3 regions of the Ensifer sp. ENS10 genome follow, and region 2 is predicted to be linked to each of the others. Evidence: riboswitches for the same ligand, from Rfam matches in the RefSeq annotation. Region 2 holds a riboswitch; each other region holds the start of a gene.
The links. A riboswitch is a leader RNA that binds a small molecule or an ion and turns the genes downstream of it on or off. The one in region 2 is predicted to bind cobalamin.

Region 1: another riboswitch for cobalamin. It lies ahead of IB265_RS11520 (CbtB-domain containing protein); the one in region 2 lies ahead of nrdH (glutaredoxin-like protein NrdH).
Region 3: another riboswitch for cobalamin. It lies ahead of bluB (5,6-dimethylbenzimidazole synthase); the one in region 2 lies ahead of nrdH (glutaredoxin-like protein NrdH).

The regions. Positions count from the first base shown of each region.
Region 1 is NZ_JACVAS010000002.1:942,436-949,548, reverse strand. Features, by position in the region: gene IB265_RS11545 (GntR family transcriptional regulator) at 1-172, opposite strand, end outside; gene IB265_RS11540 (DUF1194 domain-containing protein) at 378-1,172, opposite strand; gene IB265_RS11535 (glucoamylase family protein) at 1,330-2,637, shown strand; gene IB265_RS11530 ((2Fe-2S)-binding protein) at 2,634-3,482, shown strand; gene IB265_RS11525 (CbtA family protein) at 3,533-4,330, opposite strand; gene IB265_RS11520 (CbtB-domain containing protein) at 4,526-4,702, opposite strand; cobalamin riboswitch at 4,744-5,007, opposite strand; gene IB265_RS11515 (TetR/AcrR family transcriptional regulator) at 5,006-5,698, opposite strand; gene IB265_RS11510 (NAD(P)H-binding protein) at 5,802-6,632, shown strand; gene IB265_RS11505 (DUF1772 domain-containing protein) at 6,629-7,108, shown strand.
Region 2 is NZ_JACVAS010000004.1:223,793-230,905, reverse strand. Features, by position in the region: gene nrdE (class 1b ribonucleoside-diphosphate reductase subunit alpha) at 125-2,278, opposite strand; gene nrdI (class Ib ribonucleoside-diphosphate reductase assembly flavoprotein NrdI) at 2,248-2,664, opposite strand; gene nrdH (glutaredoxin-like protein NrdH) at 2,677-2,898, opposite strand; cobalamin riboswitch at 3,296-3,521, opposite strand; gene IB265_RS16850 (LysR substrate-binding domain-containing protein) at 4,253-5,197, shown strand; gene IB265_RS16845 (aspartate/glutamate racemase family protein) at 5,155-5,892, opposite strand; gene IB265_RS16840 (ABC transporter permease) at 5,898-6,719, opposite strand; gene IB265_RS16835 (ABC transporter permease) at 6,721-7,113, opposite strand, start outside.
Region 3 is NZ_JACVAS010000002.1:192,250-199,362, forward strand. Features, by position in the region: gene IB265_RS07870 (NADP-dependent malic enzyme) at 1-447, shown strand, start outside; gene IB265_RS07875 (LuxR C-terminal-related transcriptional regulator) at 730-1,467, shown strand; gene IB265_RS07880 (acyl-homoserine-lactone synthase) at 1,610-2,251, shown strand; gene IB265_RS07885 (DUF2865 domain-containing protein) at 2,379-3,485, shown strand; gene bluB (5,6-dimethylbenzimidazole synthase) at 3,603-4,298, opposite strand; cobalamin riboswitch at 4,344-4,556, opposite strand; gene IB265_RS07895 (SDR family oxidoreductase) at 4,698-5,510, opposite strand; gene IB265_RS07900 (phytanoyl-CoA dioxygenase family protein) at 5,600-6,793, opposite strand; gene IB265_RS07905 (LacI family DNA-binding transcriptional regulator) at 6,898-7,113, shown strand, end outside.

The DNA of each region.
Region 1 (7,113 bases), on a different contig from region 2:
TGCGGCTGACATTGAAGAGTTCGCCGACATCGCTTTCGGAAAGCTTGGTGCCGGGGGCGAGCCGCCGCTCGACGATCGCATCGCGCAACGTGTCGCGGATATGCTGACTGCCAGTGTCGGCGGCGGTGTCTGTGGCCATGTCGGCCAGTGGAGGCGTGGTGGTCAAGGACATGAATCGATCCGCGAAATAACGGCTCATCTTATCGCCGGGCGAAGCGAAGGGAAACGACAATCTGACGCGCATGGGTTGCGCGCCGACAACTGCATGTTTCCTTAAATCGTACCCGATTTAAGGACGAAACATGCAGCGTTTCAAAGTGCTAGGGCGACCATTGCGCGTCTGATAAGACGCGCGGCGCTGTAGGGGCGGCGAGGGGCTATTTGTCGAGTTCGGGATAGACGCGGTCGAGGAAGCCGGGCCTGAGCTTCTCGCCGATCAGGCAGTCGGATGCCGGAAGGGCATCGGCCAGGCGGACGGTGGGCGGCGGCGGCAGGCCGCTGACCTCGAGCACCAGCTTCTGGCGAATTGCGATCGAAAAATCCTCCGGCTCGTGCACCGGCAGCACGAAGGACCCGGGACCGCCGATGACGCATTCGGCGTAATACTGGTCGAGCGGGCCGGTCGAGACCGAGGGGCGGATGAGGATCGCAAGCCCGTTGATGGTGATGCCGCGGGCGACTGCCGTCTCGCGGGCGGGAATGACCGGCGGGCCGATATTGTTCGGGCCGTCGCCGGAAACGTCGATGACCCGGCGTATGCCGTTGAAGGCGTTCGAATCGATCAGCACCGTACCGTAGGTGATCGCGTTCGAGATCGACGTGCCGCGCCGGGTGCCGACCGGTCGCGCCTCGATCAGCTTGGCAAAGGCATCGGCGTCGGCGGCGGTTGAGATCACTTGCCAGGCGACGACGGAGGATTCGTTAACCGTTCCGGCCCATTCGAAATAGCCGATGGCGATCTTGCCCAGTTGCCCGCTTGCGACCGCATCGAGGAAATCGCGGTGCCGGAGCGCCTCCACGTAACCGGCGCGCTGGATGCGCGCCTCGTCCAGATCCATCGAGCCGGACATGTCGACGGCCAGGATCAGTTCGACATCGACATCCGTCGACGCGGCGGTCGATGGGCTCGGGCCACCACTCAATGAGAGGATCAACGCCAACACGCTCAACATCGCTTCAACCAGTCATTGCGCGCGGTCAGATTAGAAGAATGTAACACAGGATTGGATTTCGGCGACTATTTGGGTGTAGCTGGCCTTCAACAAAGAGTGATTTGCCGGCGTTAGCCCAAAAGGACGTATGACGGGGGCCAGGGGCCGGAAGGGCGGAATGCTGAAACAGACGGAAAATGCCGAGCTATTTCAAACCGATGGCCTGCAGAAGGCGGCGTTCGGATACTTCCTCGATCACGCCGATCCGGCCACCGGATTGATCGCGGACACGTCGCTGCCGGGCGCGCCGTCGAGTATTGCGGCGACCGGTTTCGGCCTTTCCTGTTATCCCATCGGCGTCGAGCGCGGGTGGATTTCGCGCCGCGAGGCGATCGGGCGGGTGTTGACCACGCTGCGCTTCCTGGCCGAGAGCCCGCAGTCGCGCGACCAGCGGGCGAGCGGCTATCGCGGCTTCTACTATCACTTTCTCGATATGCGGACCGGCGAGCGCACCTGGAGCAGCGAGCTCTCGACCGTCGATACGGCGCTGCTGATCGCCGGATGCCTGACCACCTCCGCTTATTTCTCCGGCGAGGACACGGGGGAATGCGAGATCCGCACGCTCGCCGAAAGGCTCTATGCTCGCGTGGATTGGCGCTGGGCGTTGAACCGCAGTGACACACTGACGATGGGCTGGCGCCCGCCCGGCCGGTTCCTGAAGCATCGCTGGCGCGGGTACAGCGAGGCGCTGCTGCTCTATGTGCTGGCGCTCGGGGCGCCCGATCATGCGATCGAGCCGGAGCACTACGCCGCCTTTACGGAGGGTTACGACTGGATCGCGGCTGACGGCGGGCCCCATCTCCATGCGGCGCCGCTGTTCATCCACCTGTTCCCGCAGGCCTGGCTTGACCTTCGCGGTCTCGGCGATCGGCCGATGCGCGAAAGGGGGACGGATTACTTCGAGAATACCCGGCGCGCCATCGCGCTGCAGCGCGACCATGCGTGGCGAAATCCCGGTGGCTTCGCCGGCTATGGCGAACGCCTCTGGGGGATCAGTGCCTGCCATGCGCCACGCGGCCGGCTGCGCCTCAAGGACGGACGCTGGCAGCGGCTTTTGGGCTACGTCAACCGCGGCGCACCCTTCGGTCCGGATGACGGCACGCTCGTGCCCTGGGCTGCAGCGGCCTGTCTGCCTTTCGATCCGGATGCGTCCCTATCGGCCCTCGGCCATGTCGCGGCCGGCTATCCCGGGCTTCTGAAGGAAGGGCGCTTTCCGGGCGGGTTCAATCCGAGCCTTGCAGGCGAGGGGCCTGCGGGTTGGATCGACGAGCGTGTCGTCGGCCTTGACCAGGGGCTCGTCGTGATGATGATCGAGAATTGGCGGAGCGGCTTCGTCTGGGAGCTGACACGCAGCCTGCCGGCGATCCGGCGCGGTCTTGAGCGCGCGGGATATGAGGGCGGCTGGCTGGCGACGGAGACGGCATGAATTCGAGAAATCACCAGCGGATGGCGCGGACGGTCGAGGGATATCCGCCGCAGGCGCTGGCAGTGGTCGAGCGGTTGCACGCGCAGTTCCCCGACGCCGGTGTCTCGCTCGGGCCGGCGGACAGTGCCTTCAGCGCACCGGCCGCCTTCTGGGCCGCTGGTGGGACCGGGATCGAGCAGAGCCTTGCCTATCAGGACTTTTTCGCAATCGGCATGACGGACCGGATTCGGGCGGCACATCTGATCGCCTTCTACAGCCGCCAGCTGAGTGTGGTTCTCGGCGCGCTCTATCTTGGCGCGGGTCTTCAGGCGCAGATCGCCGGGCTTCGCTTCGAAGAGTGGACCCGCCTTCACCATGATCGGGAAGTTGCCGGCAAGCGTTATCATTTCCGCCTCGGTGTGGCGGAAGGGCCGCAGCATGCCGAAGGCATCAGCGCTTTCGAGCGCGGCTTCACGGCCCATCTGGCGCCGGTCATCGCGGTCCTGAAAAAGCGCACCGGGCTTTCTTCCGGGGCGCAGTGGCGGCTGGCAGCGGATTCCCTTGCCGGAGCGTTCCTGGAGATCGGTCGCGCGATCGGTGACGAGGCGCGCGGCATGGCCGAGGCGCTTGCGATCGTCAAGCGGCGGGGCTCGCGGTTGTTCTCGGAAGAGCTCTGCTACGAGGAGATCTCCGCGGTCGATCCGGCAAGCGGCGCGCAACTGTCGCGCCAATATCGGATCCGTTGCGGCTGTTGCCTCTACTTCCAAACGGAGGGTGGCAGCTTCTGCGATACCTGCGTCCTGCTGGAGCCGGACGATCGCCGCGCGCGGCTGGCCGCGCATCTCATGCAAAACGGCGGGGCCTGAACCCCGCCGTCGTTTGTTCAGGTGCCCATGGGGGGGCGTGATCGGCCGGATCAGTTTGCTCTCGCGAAACGCTCGTTGATGAAGCCGGAGACGACGCCAAGCACGATCCAGAAGGCGAGCGTGGTGGCGAGTGCGGCAACCGCAAACTCGGCGCCGAGCACGGCCGGAACGTTGCTCGTAATATCGACCGGCTGCGGCGCGCCGTAGACGTGCGGCGCGGCGATCAACGCGAGGCCGACGACCTTGGACACGATTTCTTCGCGCAGGACGACGAGATAGAGACCGACTGCGGAGAGGGCGACGGTCGCCAGCCACCAGGTTTGGCGGTCGCCGAGTTCGGCGGCCGGGAAACCCGGCAGTTCCGGCGGCAGGCCGATTGCCGGCAGCATGTGCACGGCAAGCCAGCCGCAGGCGCCCCAGAGCGCGCCGTTCCTAAGCGTGATCGGGTAGCCGATCACCAGGCTGACGCCGGCCAGGAGCAGGCCGAAGCCGGAGCCGGTGACGAGGTTGGCAATGAGTGTGCCGGAGAACCGGCTCATACCGAACATGATGCCGCCTTCCTCGTGTTCGCCCTCATGCGCATAGGCTGGCGTGATCGGCGACAGGGCATCGAGCATGGCGGAAAGCGGTGAGACCGCCTTCAGCGACGAATGCTGGTCATGGCCCTCGGCGGCGGGTTGCGTCGTTCCAGGCTGTGCAGCGGGCTGTTCGGTTGCGGCCGGAGCCTCGCCTTCGAATTCCTCCGCATGCAGGATCAGCGGGGTTACCCGAAATTCCTGGGCGCCGGTCATGAAGACACCGGCAATCAGTCCAGCCACGATCGCGGCCAGAAGCGTTCTGACAATCATCTTGAAGTCCCTCGATAACGGCAAAAGCCACGCGCTGCGGCGTGGTTTGCAAGCCTTCCCGTTCTGCCATGCGGATGGCCGTTGCGCGCCGGACGAAACCGGCATGCACAAACACCGACATCCGGCACAGGCCGGATGCGTTCATGTCCGCAGACACTTCGATGCGGAACGTGAGTTACGTTCCGGAACATCGTCTTAGTGGCAGGGGAAGCCGTAGGAGTGGCGGGTGTCGTGCGCGGTGTCGTGCAGCACGGCCGAATTGGCAAGGCCGGCACCGAAGACGAGGAATGCGCCGATGAAAAGCGCGATGACGCCAGCGGTCAGACGATCGCTGAGGGAGAGCGGAATGCTCGAAACAGTAGACGTAGCCATGACAACCTCCGTGATGGCATCGGGAAATTCCCGGTGTGGGCCCTATGCCCGTATCGAGTGGCAGGTTTCCTGGCTCACGGCGCTGGGCGGGAAGCCCTGGATCAGCCTCGCCTTCCCAGATCGACCACCCTCTCGTGGTCTCTTCCAGTGGCTTCTTCCGGATCGCTCCGGAATGGCAGATCGACGTCGCTCTACAGTCGCGGGGTCGGCCGTGATGTGAATGCCCAGCATGGGTCCATCCGTCACGTTCCCGTTTACTCCCGAAACACGTTCGTGTCCCGGGAACCAATCGATCTCTGATGATTAGGATCGCACCCCTAATATGTCAATTGGACTTGCGCCGCCGCCCGGTCCATCCGCGACAAAATCGCGGATGATCATGCGTTTATAGGCCTCGACGATGCGGTCGCCCTCGGCGCGATCGACCGACACCGCAAGCCGCATGGTGCAATCGCCGAGATGCATGATCAGGAAAGCGGCACTGTCGATGGTTTCGCGCGGGGTTTCGGGCACAAGCCGGGCCCAGACATCGGCAAGCAGTTTTCCGCCGGCGCGGCTTTGCAGAAGATCGATCTCGCGCAGCGCCTTGTCGGCCTGCATTGCCGACCAGATGTCGCGCATGACGGGCTCGGCCAGAAACATGTCGTAGTAGATGTCGAACAGCACGCAGAAGGCGTCGCGCAGTTCTGCGAGCGATGTGACCTTGGCAAGCTCGGCCGCGATGCACTCGTTGCACATGGCATTGTAGCGCTCGGCCAGCGTGCGCACGATCGCCGCCTTGTCGGGGAAGTACTGGTAGAGCGATCCGATCGAAATTCCAGCCTTTTCAGCAACTTCGCTCATGCGCATGGCGTCGCTGCCCTTTTCCTGAATGAGCGCCGTCGCGCAGGCTAGGATCTGTTCGACGCGCTCGCGGCTGCGTTTCTGGCTGGGTGTCCGGCGCAGGGCGGTTTCGTCTTCGGCGGGAACCGCGGATGGGCTTGTTTCTGAAATCATGAGTGATGCTCACATTTTGGCTTGACTCTTAAAATACGAGGATTTATCACATTTGCAAATGTGAGAGATGCTCATGTTTGTTGATGAACCTTAGGAGGAAACGATGTCTCAGAAAGTCACACTGGTTTTGGGCGGTACCGGCAAGACGGGGCGGCGGGTGGCTGAGCGCCTTCAAGAGCGGGGTGTTGCGGTGCGCATCGGCGCCCGCTCGGCATCACCGTCCTTTGACTGGACGGACGAGGCGACCTGGGCGCCTGTGCTCGAAAATGTCGATCGCATCTATGTCTGCTACCAGCCCGATCTGGCGGTGCCCGGCTCTGTTGAGACCATCCGCAAGTTCGCAAGCCTTGCCGTGGGCGCCGGCATCAGGCGGCTGGTGCTCTTGTCGGGGCGCGGCGAGGACGAGGCGGAAGCGGCCGAGCGCGAATTGCAGGCCTCCGGCGCTGACTGGACGATCGTTCGGGGGAGCTGGTTCTTCGAAAACTTCAACGAAGGCTTCCTGGCCGAGGGGGTCTCAAGCGGTTCGGTCTTCCTGCCCGTGGATACAGTCACCGAGCCTTTCGTCAGCTGCGACGACATCGCTGACGTCGCGGTTGAAGCGCTTCTCGACGATGATCATGTCGGCAAGGTCTATTCTCTGACCGGCCCGCGGCTGATGACCTTTGCTGAAGCCGTGGCCGAGATCGCTGCCGCGGCCAAACGCCCGATCTCCTATCAGGCCGTGCCGGTTGGCGACTTCGCCGCGCAATTGCAGGCTGACGGTGTGCCTGATGACTATGTCGAACTCATCCGCTATCTCTTCACCTCGGTGCTCGACGGGCGCAATTCGAGTGTGACGTCTGACGTCGAGCGCGTGCTTGGGCGGCGGCCGCGCGACTTTGCAACCTACGCCCGCGAGACCGCAGCAACTGGTGTCTGGAGTATTGCCGCATGATCCCGCTGATCCCCGCTCTGGCGTTTGCCGCCGCGATCGGTTCCGGCCTGATGGCCGGGTTGTTCTTCATCTTTTCGGTCTGCATCATGCAAGCCTTGTCGCGGCTGCCGCCGGAGCAGGGGATCGCCGCGATGAACGCCATCAACGTCGTCATCCAGAACCCGATCTTCCTCAGCGCCTTCATGGGCACGGCGCTGCTTGGCCTGGCGCTGATTGTCGTCGCGTTCATTTCGGGCGGCGAGGGCCGATGGCTGCTGGCCGCGGGCGGCCTGGTCTATGTCGTCGGCGTGCTTCTGGTGACGATCGTCTTCAACGTGCCGATGAACGACGCGCTTGCGGCCGCTGCACCCGGGCAGGCCGCGACCGATCTGTGGCTTGGGCGCTATCTCACCGATTGGGTCTGGTGGAACCACGTGCGCACCTTCGCCTCGATCGGTTCGCTGGCGCTCTTCATCCTCGGTTTCGCCCGCACGTGACAAAA
Region 2 (7,113 bases):
CGCTTGCGGGGAGAAGGTGTATGCCGCGCCATCTCGCATAATCTGGGCCGTCAGTGTGGCAGGTACCCTCTCCCCGCAGGCGGGGAGAGGGTTAGGGTGAGGGGCACTTAATGGGAACGCGGCGCTACAACGCGCAGGAAACGCAGCCCTGGACCTGCGTGCCCTCAAGCGCCATCTGGCGAAGGCGGATGTAGTAGATCGTCTTGATGCCCTTCTTCCAGGCGTGGATCTGCGCGCGGTTTATGTCGCGCGTCGTCGCCGTGTCGCGGAAGAACAGGGTCAGCGACAGGCCCTGGTCGACATGCTGGGTCGCAGCCGCATAGGTGTCGATGATCTTCTCCGGCCCGATCTCGTAGGCGTCCTGGTAATATTCGAGGTTGTCGTTGGTCATGAAGGCGGCCGGATAGTAGACGCGGCCAATCTTGCCTTCCTTGCGGATCTCGATCTTCGAGACGATCGGGTGGATCGAGGAGGTCGAGTGGTTGATGTAGGAGATCGAGCCCGTCGGCGGCACCGCCTGGAGGTTCTGGTTGTAGAGGCCGCCTTGCGTGACCGCCTGTTTCAGTTCCAGCCAATCGTCCTGCGTCGGGATGCGGATGCCGGCCGCTTCGAACAGGCCCTTCACCTTCTCCGTCGCCGGCAGCCATTCGGCTTCGGTGTATTTGTCGAAATATTCGCCTGACGCGTATTTCGAGTTCTCGAAGCCCTTGAAGGTCACGCCCTTCTCGACCGCCAGCCGGTTGGATGCGCGGATGGCGTGATAGGTCACCGTGTAGAAATAGATGTTGGTGAAATCGATGCCTTCCTCGGAGCCGTAGAAGACGCGCTCGCGGGCGAGGTAGCCGTGCAGATTCATCTGGCCAAGGCCGATCGCGTGGCTGTCGTCATTGCCCTTCTCGATCGAAGGCACGGAAGAGATGTGGCTCATTTCGGAGACGGCGGTGAGCGCGCGGATCGAGGTCTCGATCGTCTGGCCGAAATCCGGACTGTCCATCGCCGCGGCAATGTTCAGCGAGCCGAGATTACAAGAGATATCCTTGCCCATCTTTGCGTAGGAGAGGTCGTCGTTGAATTCGCTCGCCTCGCTCACCTGCAGGATTTCCGAGCAGAGGTTGCTCATGGTGATGCGCCCGGCGATCGGGTTCGCCCGGTTCACCGTGTCCTCGAACATGATGTAGGGGTATCCGCTCTCGAACTGGATTTCGGCAATGATCTGGAAGAAATCGCGCGCCTTGATCTTCCGCTTGCGGATACGAGCATCCTCGACCATCTCGCGGTACTTCTCCGTCACCGAAATTTCGGTCAGCGGCACGCCGTAGACGCGCTCCACGTCATAGGGCGAGAACAGATACATGTCCTCGTTGTTGCGGGCGAGCTCGAAGGTGATGTCCGGGATGACGACGCCGAGCGACAGCGTCTTGATGCGGATCTTTTCGTCGGCATTTTCCCGCTTGGTATCGAGGAAGCGCATGATGTCCGGGTGGTGGGCATGCAGATAAACAGCACCTGCCCCTTGGCGGGCGCCAAGCTGGTTGGCATAGGAGAAGCTGTCTTCAAGCAGTTTCATGACAGGGATGATGCCGGAGGACTGGTTCTCGATCTGCTTGATCGGCGCGCCCATCTCTCTGATGTTGGTGAGCGACAGCGCCACGCCACCGCCGCGCTTGGAGAGCTGCAATGCGGAATTGATCGCGCGGCCGATGCTCTCCATGTTGTCCTCGACCCGCAGCAGGAAGCAGGAGACGAGCTCGCCGCGTTGCTTTTTACCGGCATTGAGGAAGGTCGGCGTCGCCGGCTGGAAACGCCCGGAAATGATCTCATCGACGAGATCGCGGGCAAGTCCCTCGTTGCCGCGCGCCAGTGTCATGGCCACCATGCAGACGCGATCCTCGTAGCGCTCCAGGTAGCGCTTTCCGTCAAAGGTCTTCAGCGTATAGGACGTGTAGTATTTGAACGCGCCGAGGAAGGTCGGGAAGCGGAACTTCTTCCCATAGGCGTGGTCGTAGAGATCGCGGACGAAGTTGAAGGAATACTGGTCGAGAACCTGCTGCTCGTAGTAGCCCTCGGTCACCAGATAATCGAGCTTCTCCCTGAGGTTATGGAAGAAGACCGTGTTCTGGTTGACGTGCTGGAGGAAGTATTGTTTCGCCGCCAGCCGGTCTTTGTCGAGCTGGATCCGTCCCTCTTCATCATAGAGGTTCAGCATTGCGTTCAGCGCATGATAGTCCAGCGCCGCTTCCGTCGCCTTCAGGGGGCGTTCGAGTGTTGAGACGTCCAAAATCGTTCCATCCCGTTTCTGACATTGGCGACGTCCTCCTCTGTTCCGAGAAGCTCGAACCGGTAGAGGTAGGGCACCTGGCACTTGGCCGCGATGACGTCGCCGGCGATCCCGTAGGTCGCGCCGAAATTGCTGTTGCCCGCAGCAATGACGCCGCGGATGTGAGAGCGGTTGCCCGCATCGTTGAGGAAGCGGATGACCTGTTTCGGCACCGCACCCCGGCCGTCATCGCCGCAATAGGTGGGCACGACCAACACGAAAGGCTCGGAAACCGTAAGTGAAGCCTTACTTTCTTTGAGCGGTATGCGCGCTGCGCGAAGGCCGAGCTTTTCGACGAAGCGATGGGTGTTTTCCGAGCGGCTGGAAAAATAGACGATCAGGCCCACCGCCCGTCTCCTCTAGGAAAGCGCGCTGATCTTGTCGGGGCGAAAACCCGCCCAGTGTTCGGGGCCGGCGACGACGACGGGAAGCTGCATGTAGCCGAGGCCCTTGACCGTTTCGAGCGCGTCTTGGTCGATGGAGATATCAATGACCTCGTAGTTGACGCCCTGGCGATCGAGCGCTCGGTAGGTCGCGGTGCATTGGACGCAGGCGGGCTTGCTGTAGACGGTAACGTTCATTTCTTCCTCGTTTGGTCGGCTGGATGAGAGCATGAGAAGGCGCACGGACACGCAGCCGCGATCCGGCGAAATGCAGGGCTGTCATGGCTGTGGCTCGCTCGGATCTGGACGCCCGGGCATGCCTCTTCGTCAGCTGCGCGGGAAACCGCGCCTCTTGATTGGCGAGCGATAGAATTTCAATGACGCGGACATGACTTCACCCCGAAGCTTTCGACAGGCTGCCGGGGAGATGTCGAGACGATCAGGCAGGCTCATCCTGCCGCACGACAGCGCCGTGCGTCCTATCAGACGCGCAAAGATCGCTGTAGCACTTCGATTTGCTGCATGTTTTTATCCTTAAATCGGCGACGATTTAAGGAAACATGCAGTAGACTCAACCCCTCCGGACACCCGCCCGTGGACGTTTGTTGCTCGAGGCAGGTCTCCTGGCTCACGGGTCTCAGCTTCCATCCCGACCTTCCCGAGGCCTCATGCCTCAGTGGTCCAATTCCGGACAGTCGCTCGCCGTCTACAGTTGCGGGGGCAGCTACGGCATAGCCTAGCGAAAACTCGCCGACGCACCGTATTCCCGTCTTAGCTCTCAATCCCTGCGAATCGAGAGAACCTCGAACACTAGATATAGTAGTTCATCGCAAATCTGCGTCAATAGGTTCGAGGTGCCCGAAGCCGGGGTGAGAAGGTGATTTCTTTCGCCGTGTGGATAACAAGGAGTAAACGGCGGGAGGCGGCGAAACCTGTGGGTGAAGAACTTCTCGGCTTTGAGCCCCGCGCTCGCTCCGTTGCGATCACTTGCGAAGGGGCTTCGGCACGCCGCTTTTAGAAACGCCACGCCGGATCTCTCCCGAATTCGGTCCGCGGGCTGGGAAGGTGGCAGATCACGATAACTGCGCTGTGTCTTGCCTCTGCGCTCCGTCAATCGCAGAGCGACATGCTTATGTCTTTGTTTTCTCCGGGCTGGGCTCGAGGCGAAGCCCTTGCCATTTGCGGCGCGTCGCCGCAATCCCGCTCCGGCGAGGGCGGTGACCTGCGCGGATCGTCGTCCTTCGGCCAATGCCAAGGATCGGCACCATCGCCGACGCGCGCCCGGATGGTCTCCTGATCTCGCGTCAGCCCGATATCCTTCAGCTGGAATTCGCTGAACGTATCGATGGCGATGATTGGGTTGAGTGCGTTTGCCGGCCCAGTTCAGGGCATGAAGGATCGTTGATCGCACTGCGCTAAGCATTGCTATCCTCTTTGTTTTTGCTGTTGTGTTCACGAAAAAAGTGAGGATTTTTGCTGCTTCGCGCAAAGCGATTTCTCGCATGCTGGCATAAAGAATGCTTATCTCAGGGCCATGAGCAAGATTCCTCCCATGAGTGCCGTGCGCGCCTTCGAAGCGGCCGCCAGACATCTGAGCTTCACCCGCGCCGCCGACGAGCTCGGCATGACGCAGGCGGCGGTCAGCTACCAGATCCGGCTGTTGGAGGAGCGCATCGGCACGCCGCTCTTCGTTCGTCTTCCGCGCGAGGTTCGGCTGACGGCGGCCGGGCGGCAGCTGGCGCCGAAGGTGACGGAAGCGATCGACCTTCTCGGGGCGGCCTTCTCGGAGATTGCCGACAAGACCGAACACCACCTGCACATTTCCGTGCTGCCGACCGTCGTGTCGAGCTGGCTCGGCCAGCGGCTCGCCTCGTTCCAGACGGCCCATCCGAACATCAGCATCCGGGTGCACATGTCGACCGAGCTGATCGACTTCAAGCGTGACGCCATCGATCTCGTGGTGCGCAGCGGCAACGGCGACTGGCCCGGCAACGACGTGTTCCCGCTTTTCCCTATCGATTACATGCCGGTCTGCACGCCGTCTTTCATGGAGAAGCACCAGCTCAGGCATCCCTCGGACGTCCTGCGTGTACGGCGCTTCGGCAACGCCAGCTGGTGGCGGCGATGGATGATCGAAACCGGGGTGGAGCCACCGGCGAGCAACGGTACCGAACTGATCTTCGACGTCCAGGCGATGGACGTCACGACGACTTTGAACGACCATGGCATCGCGATTGCCGTTTCAACCTTCCTGATGGACGAACTGAAGAGCGGCAGGCTCATCCGGCCCTTCGACCATGTGGTAAGAGATGGTCGCGCCTATTGGCTGGTCTATCCGCAGAGCAGCAGGCGGCAGAAAAAGATCCAGGCTTTTCGCGATTGGATTATTGCCGAGGCCGACGCATCGAATGCGCTGCTGGCGACAGTCGTGGGCGATTCCAGGTCGGCATCACCTCAAGCCGGGGTTGGAGCGAGCGCGCTCATGAAACCTGAATAGGGCTTGCTGAGCGGCGACGCATAGGCCCCGCGCTTGCTGGTCATAAGTCCCTGTGACACGAGTGCTTCCGCCTGCTTGACCGCGGCCGAAACGCCGTCGATGACAGGGACGTCATAGTCCGCTTGGAGCGCCCGGGCGAGATCGGCCATGCCGGCGCAGCCGAGCACGATCGCTTCTGCGCCATCCTGATTGAGCGCCAGCTCGATCTCGCGCCGGAGTTTGGCGAGCGCGTCTGATGCCTTGTCCTCCAGTTCGAGCACCGGGATGTTGGCGGCGCGGACCCTTGCCCGGTCGCCCATGCCGTAATGCCGGACGAGATTCTCGATCAGCACCCGTGACCGTTCGAGCGTGGTGACCACGGTGAAACGTTGCGCCAGCATGGCAGCGGTCGCGACGGCGGATTCGCAGAGCCCCACCACCGGTATGCGGGCGAGCGCACGGGCCGCCTCGAGGCCGGTGTCGTCGAAGCAGGCGATGACCGCGGCATCGGCGCCTGCGGCCTCGCCGTCGCGGATTTCGGCGAGCAGGCCCGGCAGGGCGACGGCGCCGTCATAATGCCCCTCGATCGAGGCCGGTCCCGATCTGGAGGTGCGCGCGAGAATTTCCGTGGCAGGGTTGGCGACAGTCCGAGCGGCCGCGGCTGCCTTGGCCGTCATCGACGCGGTGGTGTTGGGATTGATGATCAGGATGCGCATCTAGCCTAGCTCAGCTTTGCCTGGCGGCGTCGCAAGGTCAGAATGACTGCGAGCGCGACGAGGATGATGGTGAAGGAGAAGAGGGTGGTGACCGTGCCGAGCGCATAGAGCACCGGCGTCGTCACATTCGTAGTCATGCCGTAGATCTCGAGTGGCAGAGTGTTGTAGCTGCCCGAAGTCATCAGCGTGCGGGCGAATTCGTCGTAGGAGAGCGTGAAGCCGAAGAGGCCGACGCCGATCAGGCTTGGCGCGATCATCGGCAGGAGAACGTGCTGGAAAGTCTGCCAGGACGTCGCCCCGAGATCGCGCGCCGCTTCTTCGTAGGCCGGTGAGAACCGGTTGAAGACCGCAAACATGATGAGCACGCCGAAAGGCAGTGTCCAGGTGAGATGCGCGCCGAAGCCGGAGGAGTACCAGGCGGGCTTCAGGCCGAACTGCTGGAAGACGACGCCGATGCCGAGCGAGATGATGATCGACGGCACGACGAGACTTGCGACGGTGAGATAGAAGAGCGCGGTTGCGCCGCGGAAGCGTCGGCGGAAGGCAAGGCCTGCAAGCAGGGCGACCACGACGTTGACCGTCATTACCATCAGGCCGAGCGTAAAGGAGCGCCGGAATGAGGCGCCGAAGTCCCCGACCGCCTGCCGTTCGAAAAGGTTGTAGAACCAGTGCAGCGATAGGCCGTTCAGCGGAAAGGTCAGGCCGCCGTCCGGTCCCTGGAAGGACAGGATCAGCACGGCCGACAGCGGGCCGTAGAGAAACAGCACGAACAGCGTGAAGAAGATTGCGAGCAGGTAGAATTCCTTGCCGCGTCTCTCGTGGTTCATGTCAAAGCTCCTTGCGGATGTCGACGACGCGCAGGATCGCGGCGACCATAAAGAGCACGACGATCAGAAGCACCACGGCATTGGCGGCCGCTGCCGGATATTGCAGCAGAGACATCTGGTTTTTCATCATCAGCGCGACGGAGGCGCTCTGGCCGCCGGACATGACCTGCACCGTTGAGAAATCTGCCATGACGAGCGTGACGACGAAGATCGAGCCGATCGCGATGCCCGGCTTGGCGAGCGGCAGGATGACGTTCCAGAGGATCTGGCCGCCGGAAGCGCCGCAGTCGCGCGCCGCCTCGATCAGCGAGCGATCGATCCGCATCAGCGTATTGAAGATCGGCGTGACCATGAACAGCGTGTTGAGATGCACCATGGCAAGCACCACGGCAAA
Region 3 (7,113 bases), on a different contig from region 2:
GCGCAGACGACCGTCATGGCCGCGCAGGAAATCCGCCGCTTCGGCATCACGCCGCGTGCAGCGCTCGTCTCGCATTCGAACTTCGGTTCGCGCGACTCGGAAAGCGCCACCAAAATGCGCAAGGCGCTTCAGCTCGTGCGCGAACTCGCGCCTGACCTCGAAGTCGACGGTGAAATGCACGGCGATGCGGCGATCTCGGAAGCGCTGCGCCAACGCGTCATGCCGGACAGCAGCCTGCCGGGTGAAGCCAACCTGCTGGTCTTCCCCAATCTCGATGCCGCCAACATCACGCTCGGCGTCGTCAAGACCATGACCGACAGCCTGCATGTCGGTCCGATCCTGCTGGGTTCGGCGCTTCCCGCGCACATCCTTTCGCCTTCGGTCACATCGCGCGGTGTCGTCAACATGGCGGCCCTCGCGGTCGTCGAAGCCAGCCATCCGGGCTGACATGATACCGCGGAGATCGCCTTCGATCTTCGCAGCTATCAGGCGCCAGACCGGCGCCCCCAATGCCATATCCAGGCGTCGCGCAGTTGTTGAGCGCGACGCTCTATCGCCCGAGAATCACAGCGGAATCATCCTCTGCTGCCCGCTCGCGCGATCCGGTCGCAAGAACCGGCAATCGAAAATTGCAAAATTGGCACCACACACCAAACGGGTAAGTTTGCGCTGGACAAAAGGTGAACCTCTAACCATGCTGTGGCTTCGGACGAGATTCGGTGTTGTGGCATGACTGAGCAGCAGGCTGTCCTCGACATGCTGGAAATCCTGGAAGGCGGGGGCTGTGTCGAGCCCGCTCATTTCTTTACGCTGATGCGCCGCACGTTCCGCATTGCCCATCTCCTGTACCTCGAAGCCGAGCCCTATGCGGACGAGCTCAAGATCTGCCGCCTGCATCACACCTTCGGCGCCTATGCCGCCGAGATCTACCGTTCGCGCGGCCTTCACCGAATCGATCCGATCCTGAAGCTCGCGCTTGGCGGCGTGCGCCCGGTGGAATGGACGATGGCGCGACATCGGTTCCCGGAATGCGAGCCTTTGTTCCAGGCCGCGCAGGAAATCGGCATTTCCACCGAGGGCGTTGCCTTGCCGCTGCCATCGCCCGCAGGTCGGACGGCGCTGCTGGCAATCAACGTCAACATGCCGGCCGACGAATGGACGGCCTATCGGCGCCAACATCTGCGCGATTTCCAGCTCGCCGCGAATCTTTTCCATGCGGCCATGCTGGAACATGGCGCAATGGCCGGCGGCCTTTCGGCGCGTGACATGCGCCTCACCGGTCGCGAAACCGAGGTTTTGACCTGGGCCGCCGCCGGCAAGAGCTATTGGGAAATCGCCACTATCCTCGGCATTTCCGAACGCACTGTGCGCTTCTTCATGACCAATGCGAGGCGCAAGCTGAATGTCGTCTCCAACACGCAAGCGGTCGCCCAGGCCGTCCGCCATGCGCTGATCCCCACCGTTTGACGCAGCTCGCGCCAATGCCCTCCCAAAACCCCTCGAAATCTAGTGGGAAATATCGCTGATTTAAACTGTCACTACCGACAGTTACGCGACCGCCGCCAGCCTGACAGCATCCGCCCATCCCAAGACAAGGATGGAGAAAAAGATGATCAGGATCCTGAACGGAAAGACCCGAGCACAGCACCCGCAGGCCGTCGACGACATGTTCCGGCTGCGCAAGCGGGTCTTCCACGATTTCCTGAAATGGGACGTTCAGACGGACGGCGCATGGGAAATCGACAACTACGACACGGCGAACCCGCTCTATGTGCTGTCCTACGCTCCCGACGGCCGGCTGCGTGGCTCGCTGAGGCTGCTGCCGACGCTCGGTCCCAACATGTTGGACGATACCTTCCCGATCCTGCTCGGCGACAATCCGGAAATCCGCAGCGCCTCGGTGTGGGAATCGAGCCGCTTCTGCATTGAGCCTGAGATTTCGCAGGACCGCGCCTCCAATCAGGTGACGATCGCCGCCGCCGAGTTGATGTGCGGTGTCGGCGAACTCGGTCTCGCCTCCGGCATCAGCCACATCGTCACGGTCACCGACGTGTTCCTGGAGCGCATGTTCCGCCGCATGGGATGCCCGGGCGAGCGCATTGCCGAACCCCATCGCATCGGCTCGGTCTTCGCCGTTGCCGTCGCCTGGGAAGTGACTAACGACCTGCTTCAGCGCATGAAGGCCATTGCCGCCATCGAAGGCACCGTTCTCGAACGCCCGATGTCGCTCGAAACCGCCCGCGCCGCTTGAATGCCATCGCCGGCCGGAGCCGTTAACGCAAACCGCCGCTTGTCGTTGCACGATCACCGACAAGCTCTATGATGGAGGTGAAACAGGAATTGCCGCTGGCAGCCGCCCATATCAGAAGGCCGGCATCATGCGGCATCAGGAAGAGACTTCGCCCGTGTTCCCGCGCTTGAAACACGTCGCTGTGGTGCTTGTGCCGCTGGCCCTGGTCGGTGCCGATCCTTCGCTGGCATCGACCGTGTGCGACCGGCTGAATACCCGGCTTGCGCAACTGCCCGACATGGTCGCCACCACTGCGGATGCCCGGGACTATGCCAGCGCCATCTCACGACAGAATATCGAGCTGCGCCGGGCGAAGAACGACCGCCGCCGCGCGGGCTGCGGTGGCGGCAGCGTCGTCACCTTCGATGGCGGCGACCCCGACAGCTGCGGGGAGCTCGACAGCCTCATCGCCGAGATGGAAGACAATCTGCGCATGCTGAAGTCGGAGCGCGAGCAGATCGTCGCCGGCGGCAGCGAAGACAGCCGCCGCCGCATCCTTGCCGCGCTTGAAATCAACGGCTGCTACAGCGACAGCGAGGAGTTCGCCAGCGTCGAGCCCGAAGAGCCCGAAACGCACCGCAACATCATTGCCGACCTGCCACCTGAGGACGCCTACGGGCCGATGCTCGGGCATAACGAAGACAGTTATGCGCCGCAGGATGGCTATTACCGCGGAACGCTCAGGACCATGTGCGTGCGCACCTGCGACGGCGCCTTCTTCCCGATCTCCTCGGATGCGACGCCGGCCGACTTCCCGCGTGACGAACAGGCCTGCCGGGCGCGCTGCCCTGGCGCCGAAACGGAACTCTACTTCCACGATATCAACACGGAAGAGAGCGAACAGATGGTCTCGGCCGTGACCGGGCTACCCTATACCGAAATGCCCAATGCGTTTGCCTATCGCACCCGCGGCATCAGCAAGCCTGGCATGTGCGGCTGCCAGATACCGCAGACTGCCGCAACCTCGCCGAAGACGACCGGCACCAAGATCGGCGACGATCAGTCGTCCATCGTCGTGATCGAAACCAAGAAACCGGCGGACACCACGACCGCCAAGGCGCCGGCCGAGGAGCGGCCCTACGACCCGTCCAAGAGCAAGGTGCGCGTCGTCGGCCCGACCTTCCTGCCGCAGGAAGAAACCTCGATCGACCTGAAGCACCCGAAGGGACCGGCCTATCAACCGGTCCAGAACTGATCCTGGCGCCGCCTTAAAGCCCGTCGCGATCTTTTAGATTCGCTCATTGCACTTTAAGTTTTTGATACTTCGCACGTCGTTATCGCAAAACCGCTGCGCACTTTTGCGAGACGGGTTTTAGGAACTCTCGCCGCAGTTCCCCCAGCCTTCCTCAAACACCAGCTCTTCCAGCGGCAGGCGTTGCCGCCATCCCTTCACCGCCAGTTCGGGCTGCTGGTAAAGGCGATCGACATAACCGAGGCAGAGCCAGGCGACGATCTCGATATGATCGGGAATGCCGAGGATCGCCTTGATCTCGGCCTCGTGAAAGATGCTGACCCAGCCGACGCCAACTCCTTCGGCGCGGGCCGCAAGCCACAGGTTTTGCACGGCGCAAACCGTCGAATAGACATCCATCTGCGGATTGTGCGTGCGGCCGAGAACGACGGCGCCGCCGCGCGTGCGGTCACAGGTGACGCAAATGCTGAGCGGTGCCTTGCGAATGCCTTCGAGTTTCAGCGAGCGGTATTTGGTCTGCTGCTCTGCCTCGAACATCAGCGCCGCCTCATCATTGGCGCGGCGAAACGCCTGCCAGACGCGCTCGCGCGTTTCTGCCCCCCGCACCAGTACGAAATTCCAGGGCTGCATGAAGCCAACCGACGGTGCACTGTGCGCCGCCGTAAGCAGGCGTTTCACCAGATCGTCGGGAAGAGGCTCTGCCAAGAATTCGTCGCGCACGTCGCGGCGTGTTTCGATAGCGCGGTAGACAGCCTCCCGCTCATCCAGCGAGAAGGCACCGGCAGCCGCAAGGCCGCCCTTCGGTTCAGTCAGCATCGTTCGATCCCCAACAATGCGAAAACCTCCCGCCGTCCGCGCGGGGTTCGGTCTATCTCGCCAGGCCGGTCTTCTGACTTCGGTTCAACCGGTCGCCTCACCTTCCCAGATCGATTTAAGATCCAGTGGCAAAACCTTGAATCAATTCAAGGCACTTGTAGAGGCGACCGTCCCCGTCACAGCGTTGGGCACGTTCCGGAATGACACCGGATTCCCGATTCTCCCGCTTGCGCGGGCACCTGACGGCGTCATAAGGGCACAGCCACCAGCGAAAGACAAGCGCCCGTCAGAGCGGGATGAGGAAAAGTGCACGCAGTTTTCCGCCCGCATTCCGCTCTAACTTCTAAGGACCGATCACGTTTATGATTTTGGATCGATCCGACCCAAAATCTTCGTGATCTAGAGCGGCGCCACCGGATGGGGCGAACCGTCATAGCCGCCCCAGACCGATTGGTCGAAGCAGATCACCGATCCGGTCATCAGCCCGGATTCCGCCGAAGACAGGTAGGCGCAGGCTCGCGCCACCTCGGCCGGATCGACGAGCCTGCCGAAGGGTTGGCTGGCGGCCGCCTTTTCGAGCCAATCCGCGGCAGCGCCGTGAAATTCGCGCTGGATGCGGTCCTCGCCTTCGGAAGCCATCCAGCCGATATTCAGGCCGTTGACGCGGATGCGGTTGCGCAGAAGCGCATAGGCAGTGTTCTTGGTCAGCGTCTCCAGAGCGCCTTTCGACGAGCAATAGGCCGCAATGAAGGGCTGCCCGGCCATTGCCGACATCGAGCCGATATTGACGATGGTGCCTTCCGTTCGCTCGCGCCGCATCACCTTCACCGTCTCCTGCATCAGGAAGAACGGCGCCCGCACATTGATGGCGAACATCCGGTCGAAGAGTTCCGGTGTCGTGTCCAGGATCGTGCCGCGATCGGTGATGGCGGCGGCATTGACCAGCGCATCGACCCGACCGAATTCCGCATCGCAGGCGGCAACGACCTTGCGCGCGTCGTCCACCTTTTCAAGATCGGCCTCGACATAGACCACTTTCGCGCCGCTTGCCTTGCCGATTTCTTCGGCCTTCGCCTTTCCCTTGGCGGTATTGCGTCCACAAATGACGATACCCGCCGCACCGCGTTCGGCGAATAGACCGGCGATCGTTGCGCCCAGCCCTTGCGTGCCGCCGGTGACGATGGCGATCTTGCCTTGCATCTGTCCGTTCATCGAGTTCCTCCCTCGCAGATGATCGTGTGAAACAGCTACGGCTCCCGAGCGAAACGCACCGGGAGCCTGTCAATTGTGAGACTGACCCGTCAGCTCAGCTTGCGCTTCGCCTGCGCGTCGAGTGCCGACTGAAAATCCTGCTCGCTCGTTCCTGCGGCCAGTGCCTCGCGCATCAACTGCGCCTGGGTCTTCGGCGCCAGCCCGCCAAGCGGCGGATCGCGGTCGAGATTGGTTGGGAAGGAATAGCCCTCGGCGCAGGACGCGATGGCATTGGCCGCTTCCGCTTCGGTCAGCTTGCCCTTCGCCAGCAACGCCTTCAAGGCCGGATAGAGCGTCGCGCTCATCGTCAGCCGATCGACCGTTTCCATCGCCCGGCCAAAGGCCGAGGACACCTGCAGCAGGTTCGCCACGCGGCGGATGTCGGTGGAGCGGTTGTTGCCGGCGGCGTGGAAGAGCGCCGGATTGAAGAAGACCACATCGCCCTTCTCGAGCGGAAGCTGGACATGATGCTCGTCGAAATAGGCCCGGAACTCCGGCCGATTGAGCGCCAGATAACCCGGCACATAGGTCTGGCTATAGGGCAAAAACAGGGTCGGCCCGCTTTCAAGCGGCATGTCGCAATGGGCGACCGCCCCTTGCAGGGTCAGCACCGGCGAAAGCTTGTGAACATGGAGAGGGTACTGCTCGATCACCGCGGCGGTCTGGAAGCCGAGATGGTAGTCCCGGTGCGCCGATTGTGCCGCGCCGCCCGGATTGACGCGGTTCACCTGCGCCGTCATCTGGTAATTCGGCCCAAGCCAGGCTTCGCTGACAAGCGCAATGATGGCATTGCCGTAGTAGGCGGCAAAATTCGCCGGCGCCTTCAGGCAGTGCTTTTCCAGCGAGTTCCAGATGCGATCATTGGCGCCAGGCTTGGCGAAGTGGTCGCCGCCGCCGCTGTTGCTGCGATGCTGCTCCTCGATGATCTCGTCGAAGACGGTGCTCGCGACATCCACCGCGGCGGTGTCGGCAAAGGCGCGCTTGAAGACCGCCACACCGGGGCCGGTCGCCAGCGCCTCACAGATTTCGGCAAGCACCGCCCGCCGCGTTTCTGCATTGCCGCAGGCGGCAATCAGCTCGACGCTATTGTAGATCAATACGTTCTGGTCGCAGCTTGAAGCATAGGGATAGTCGGCCAGGTTGGTCCGACGCTCGACTTCCGCGCGGAACGCTTCGATATCGCAGGCCGCTTCGGTGAGCCAGACACGCTCGATCCGCTGCCTCGCACTGTTGTCGGTCTTCATCCCGTTTCCTCCTCCGGAACATCTTGATGGACACGACTATAGGCGGCGGCAAAACATGATATAGAGCAAGAATCCATCAAAAATCCATCAGGAGAGCAGCGGCGATGGCCCATCCGTTTCTGGTCAAGGACATTGCCTTTCAGGCCGGCCTCAGTACCGCGACGGTCGATCGCGTGCTCAACGAGCGCCCGGGCGTTCGCCGCCAGACCATCGCCAGGGTTCGCGCGGCCATCGAGGAGCTGGAGAAGCAGCAGGCGGGGCTCGACATTCAGGGCCGCAAGTTCGCGATCGATATCGTCATGGAGGCGCCGGAGCGCTTT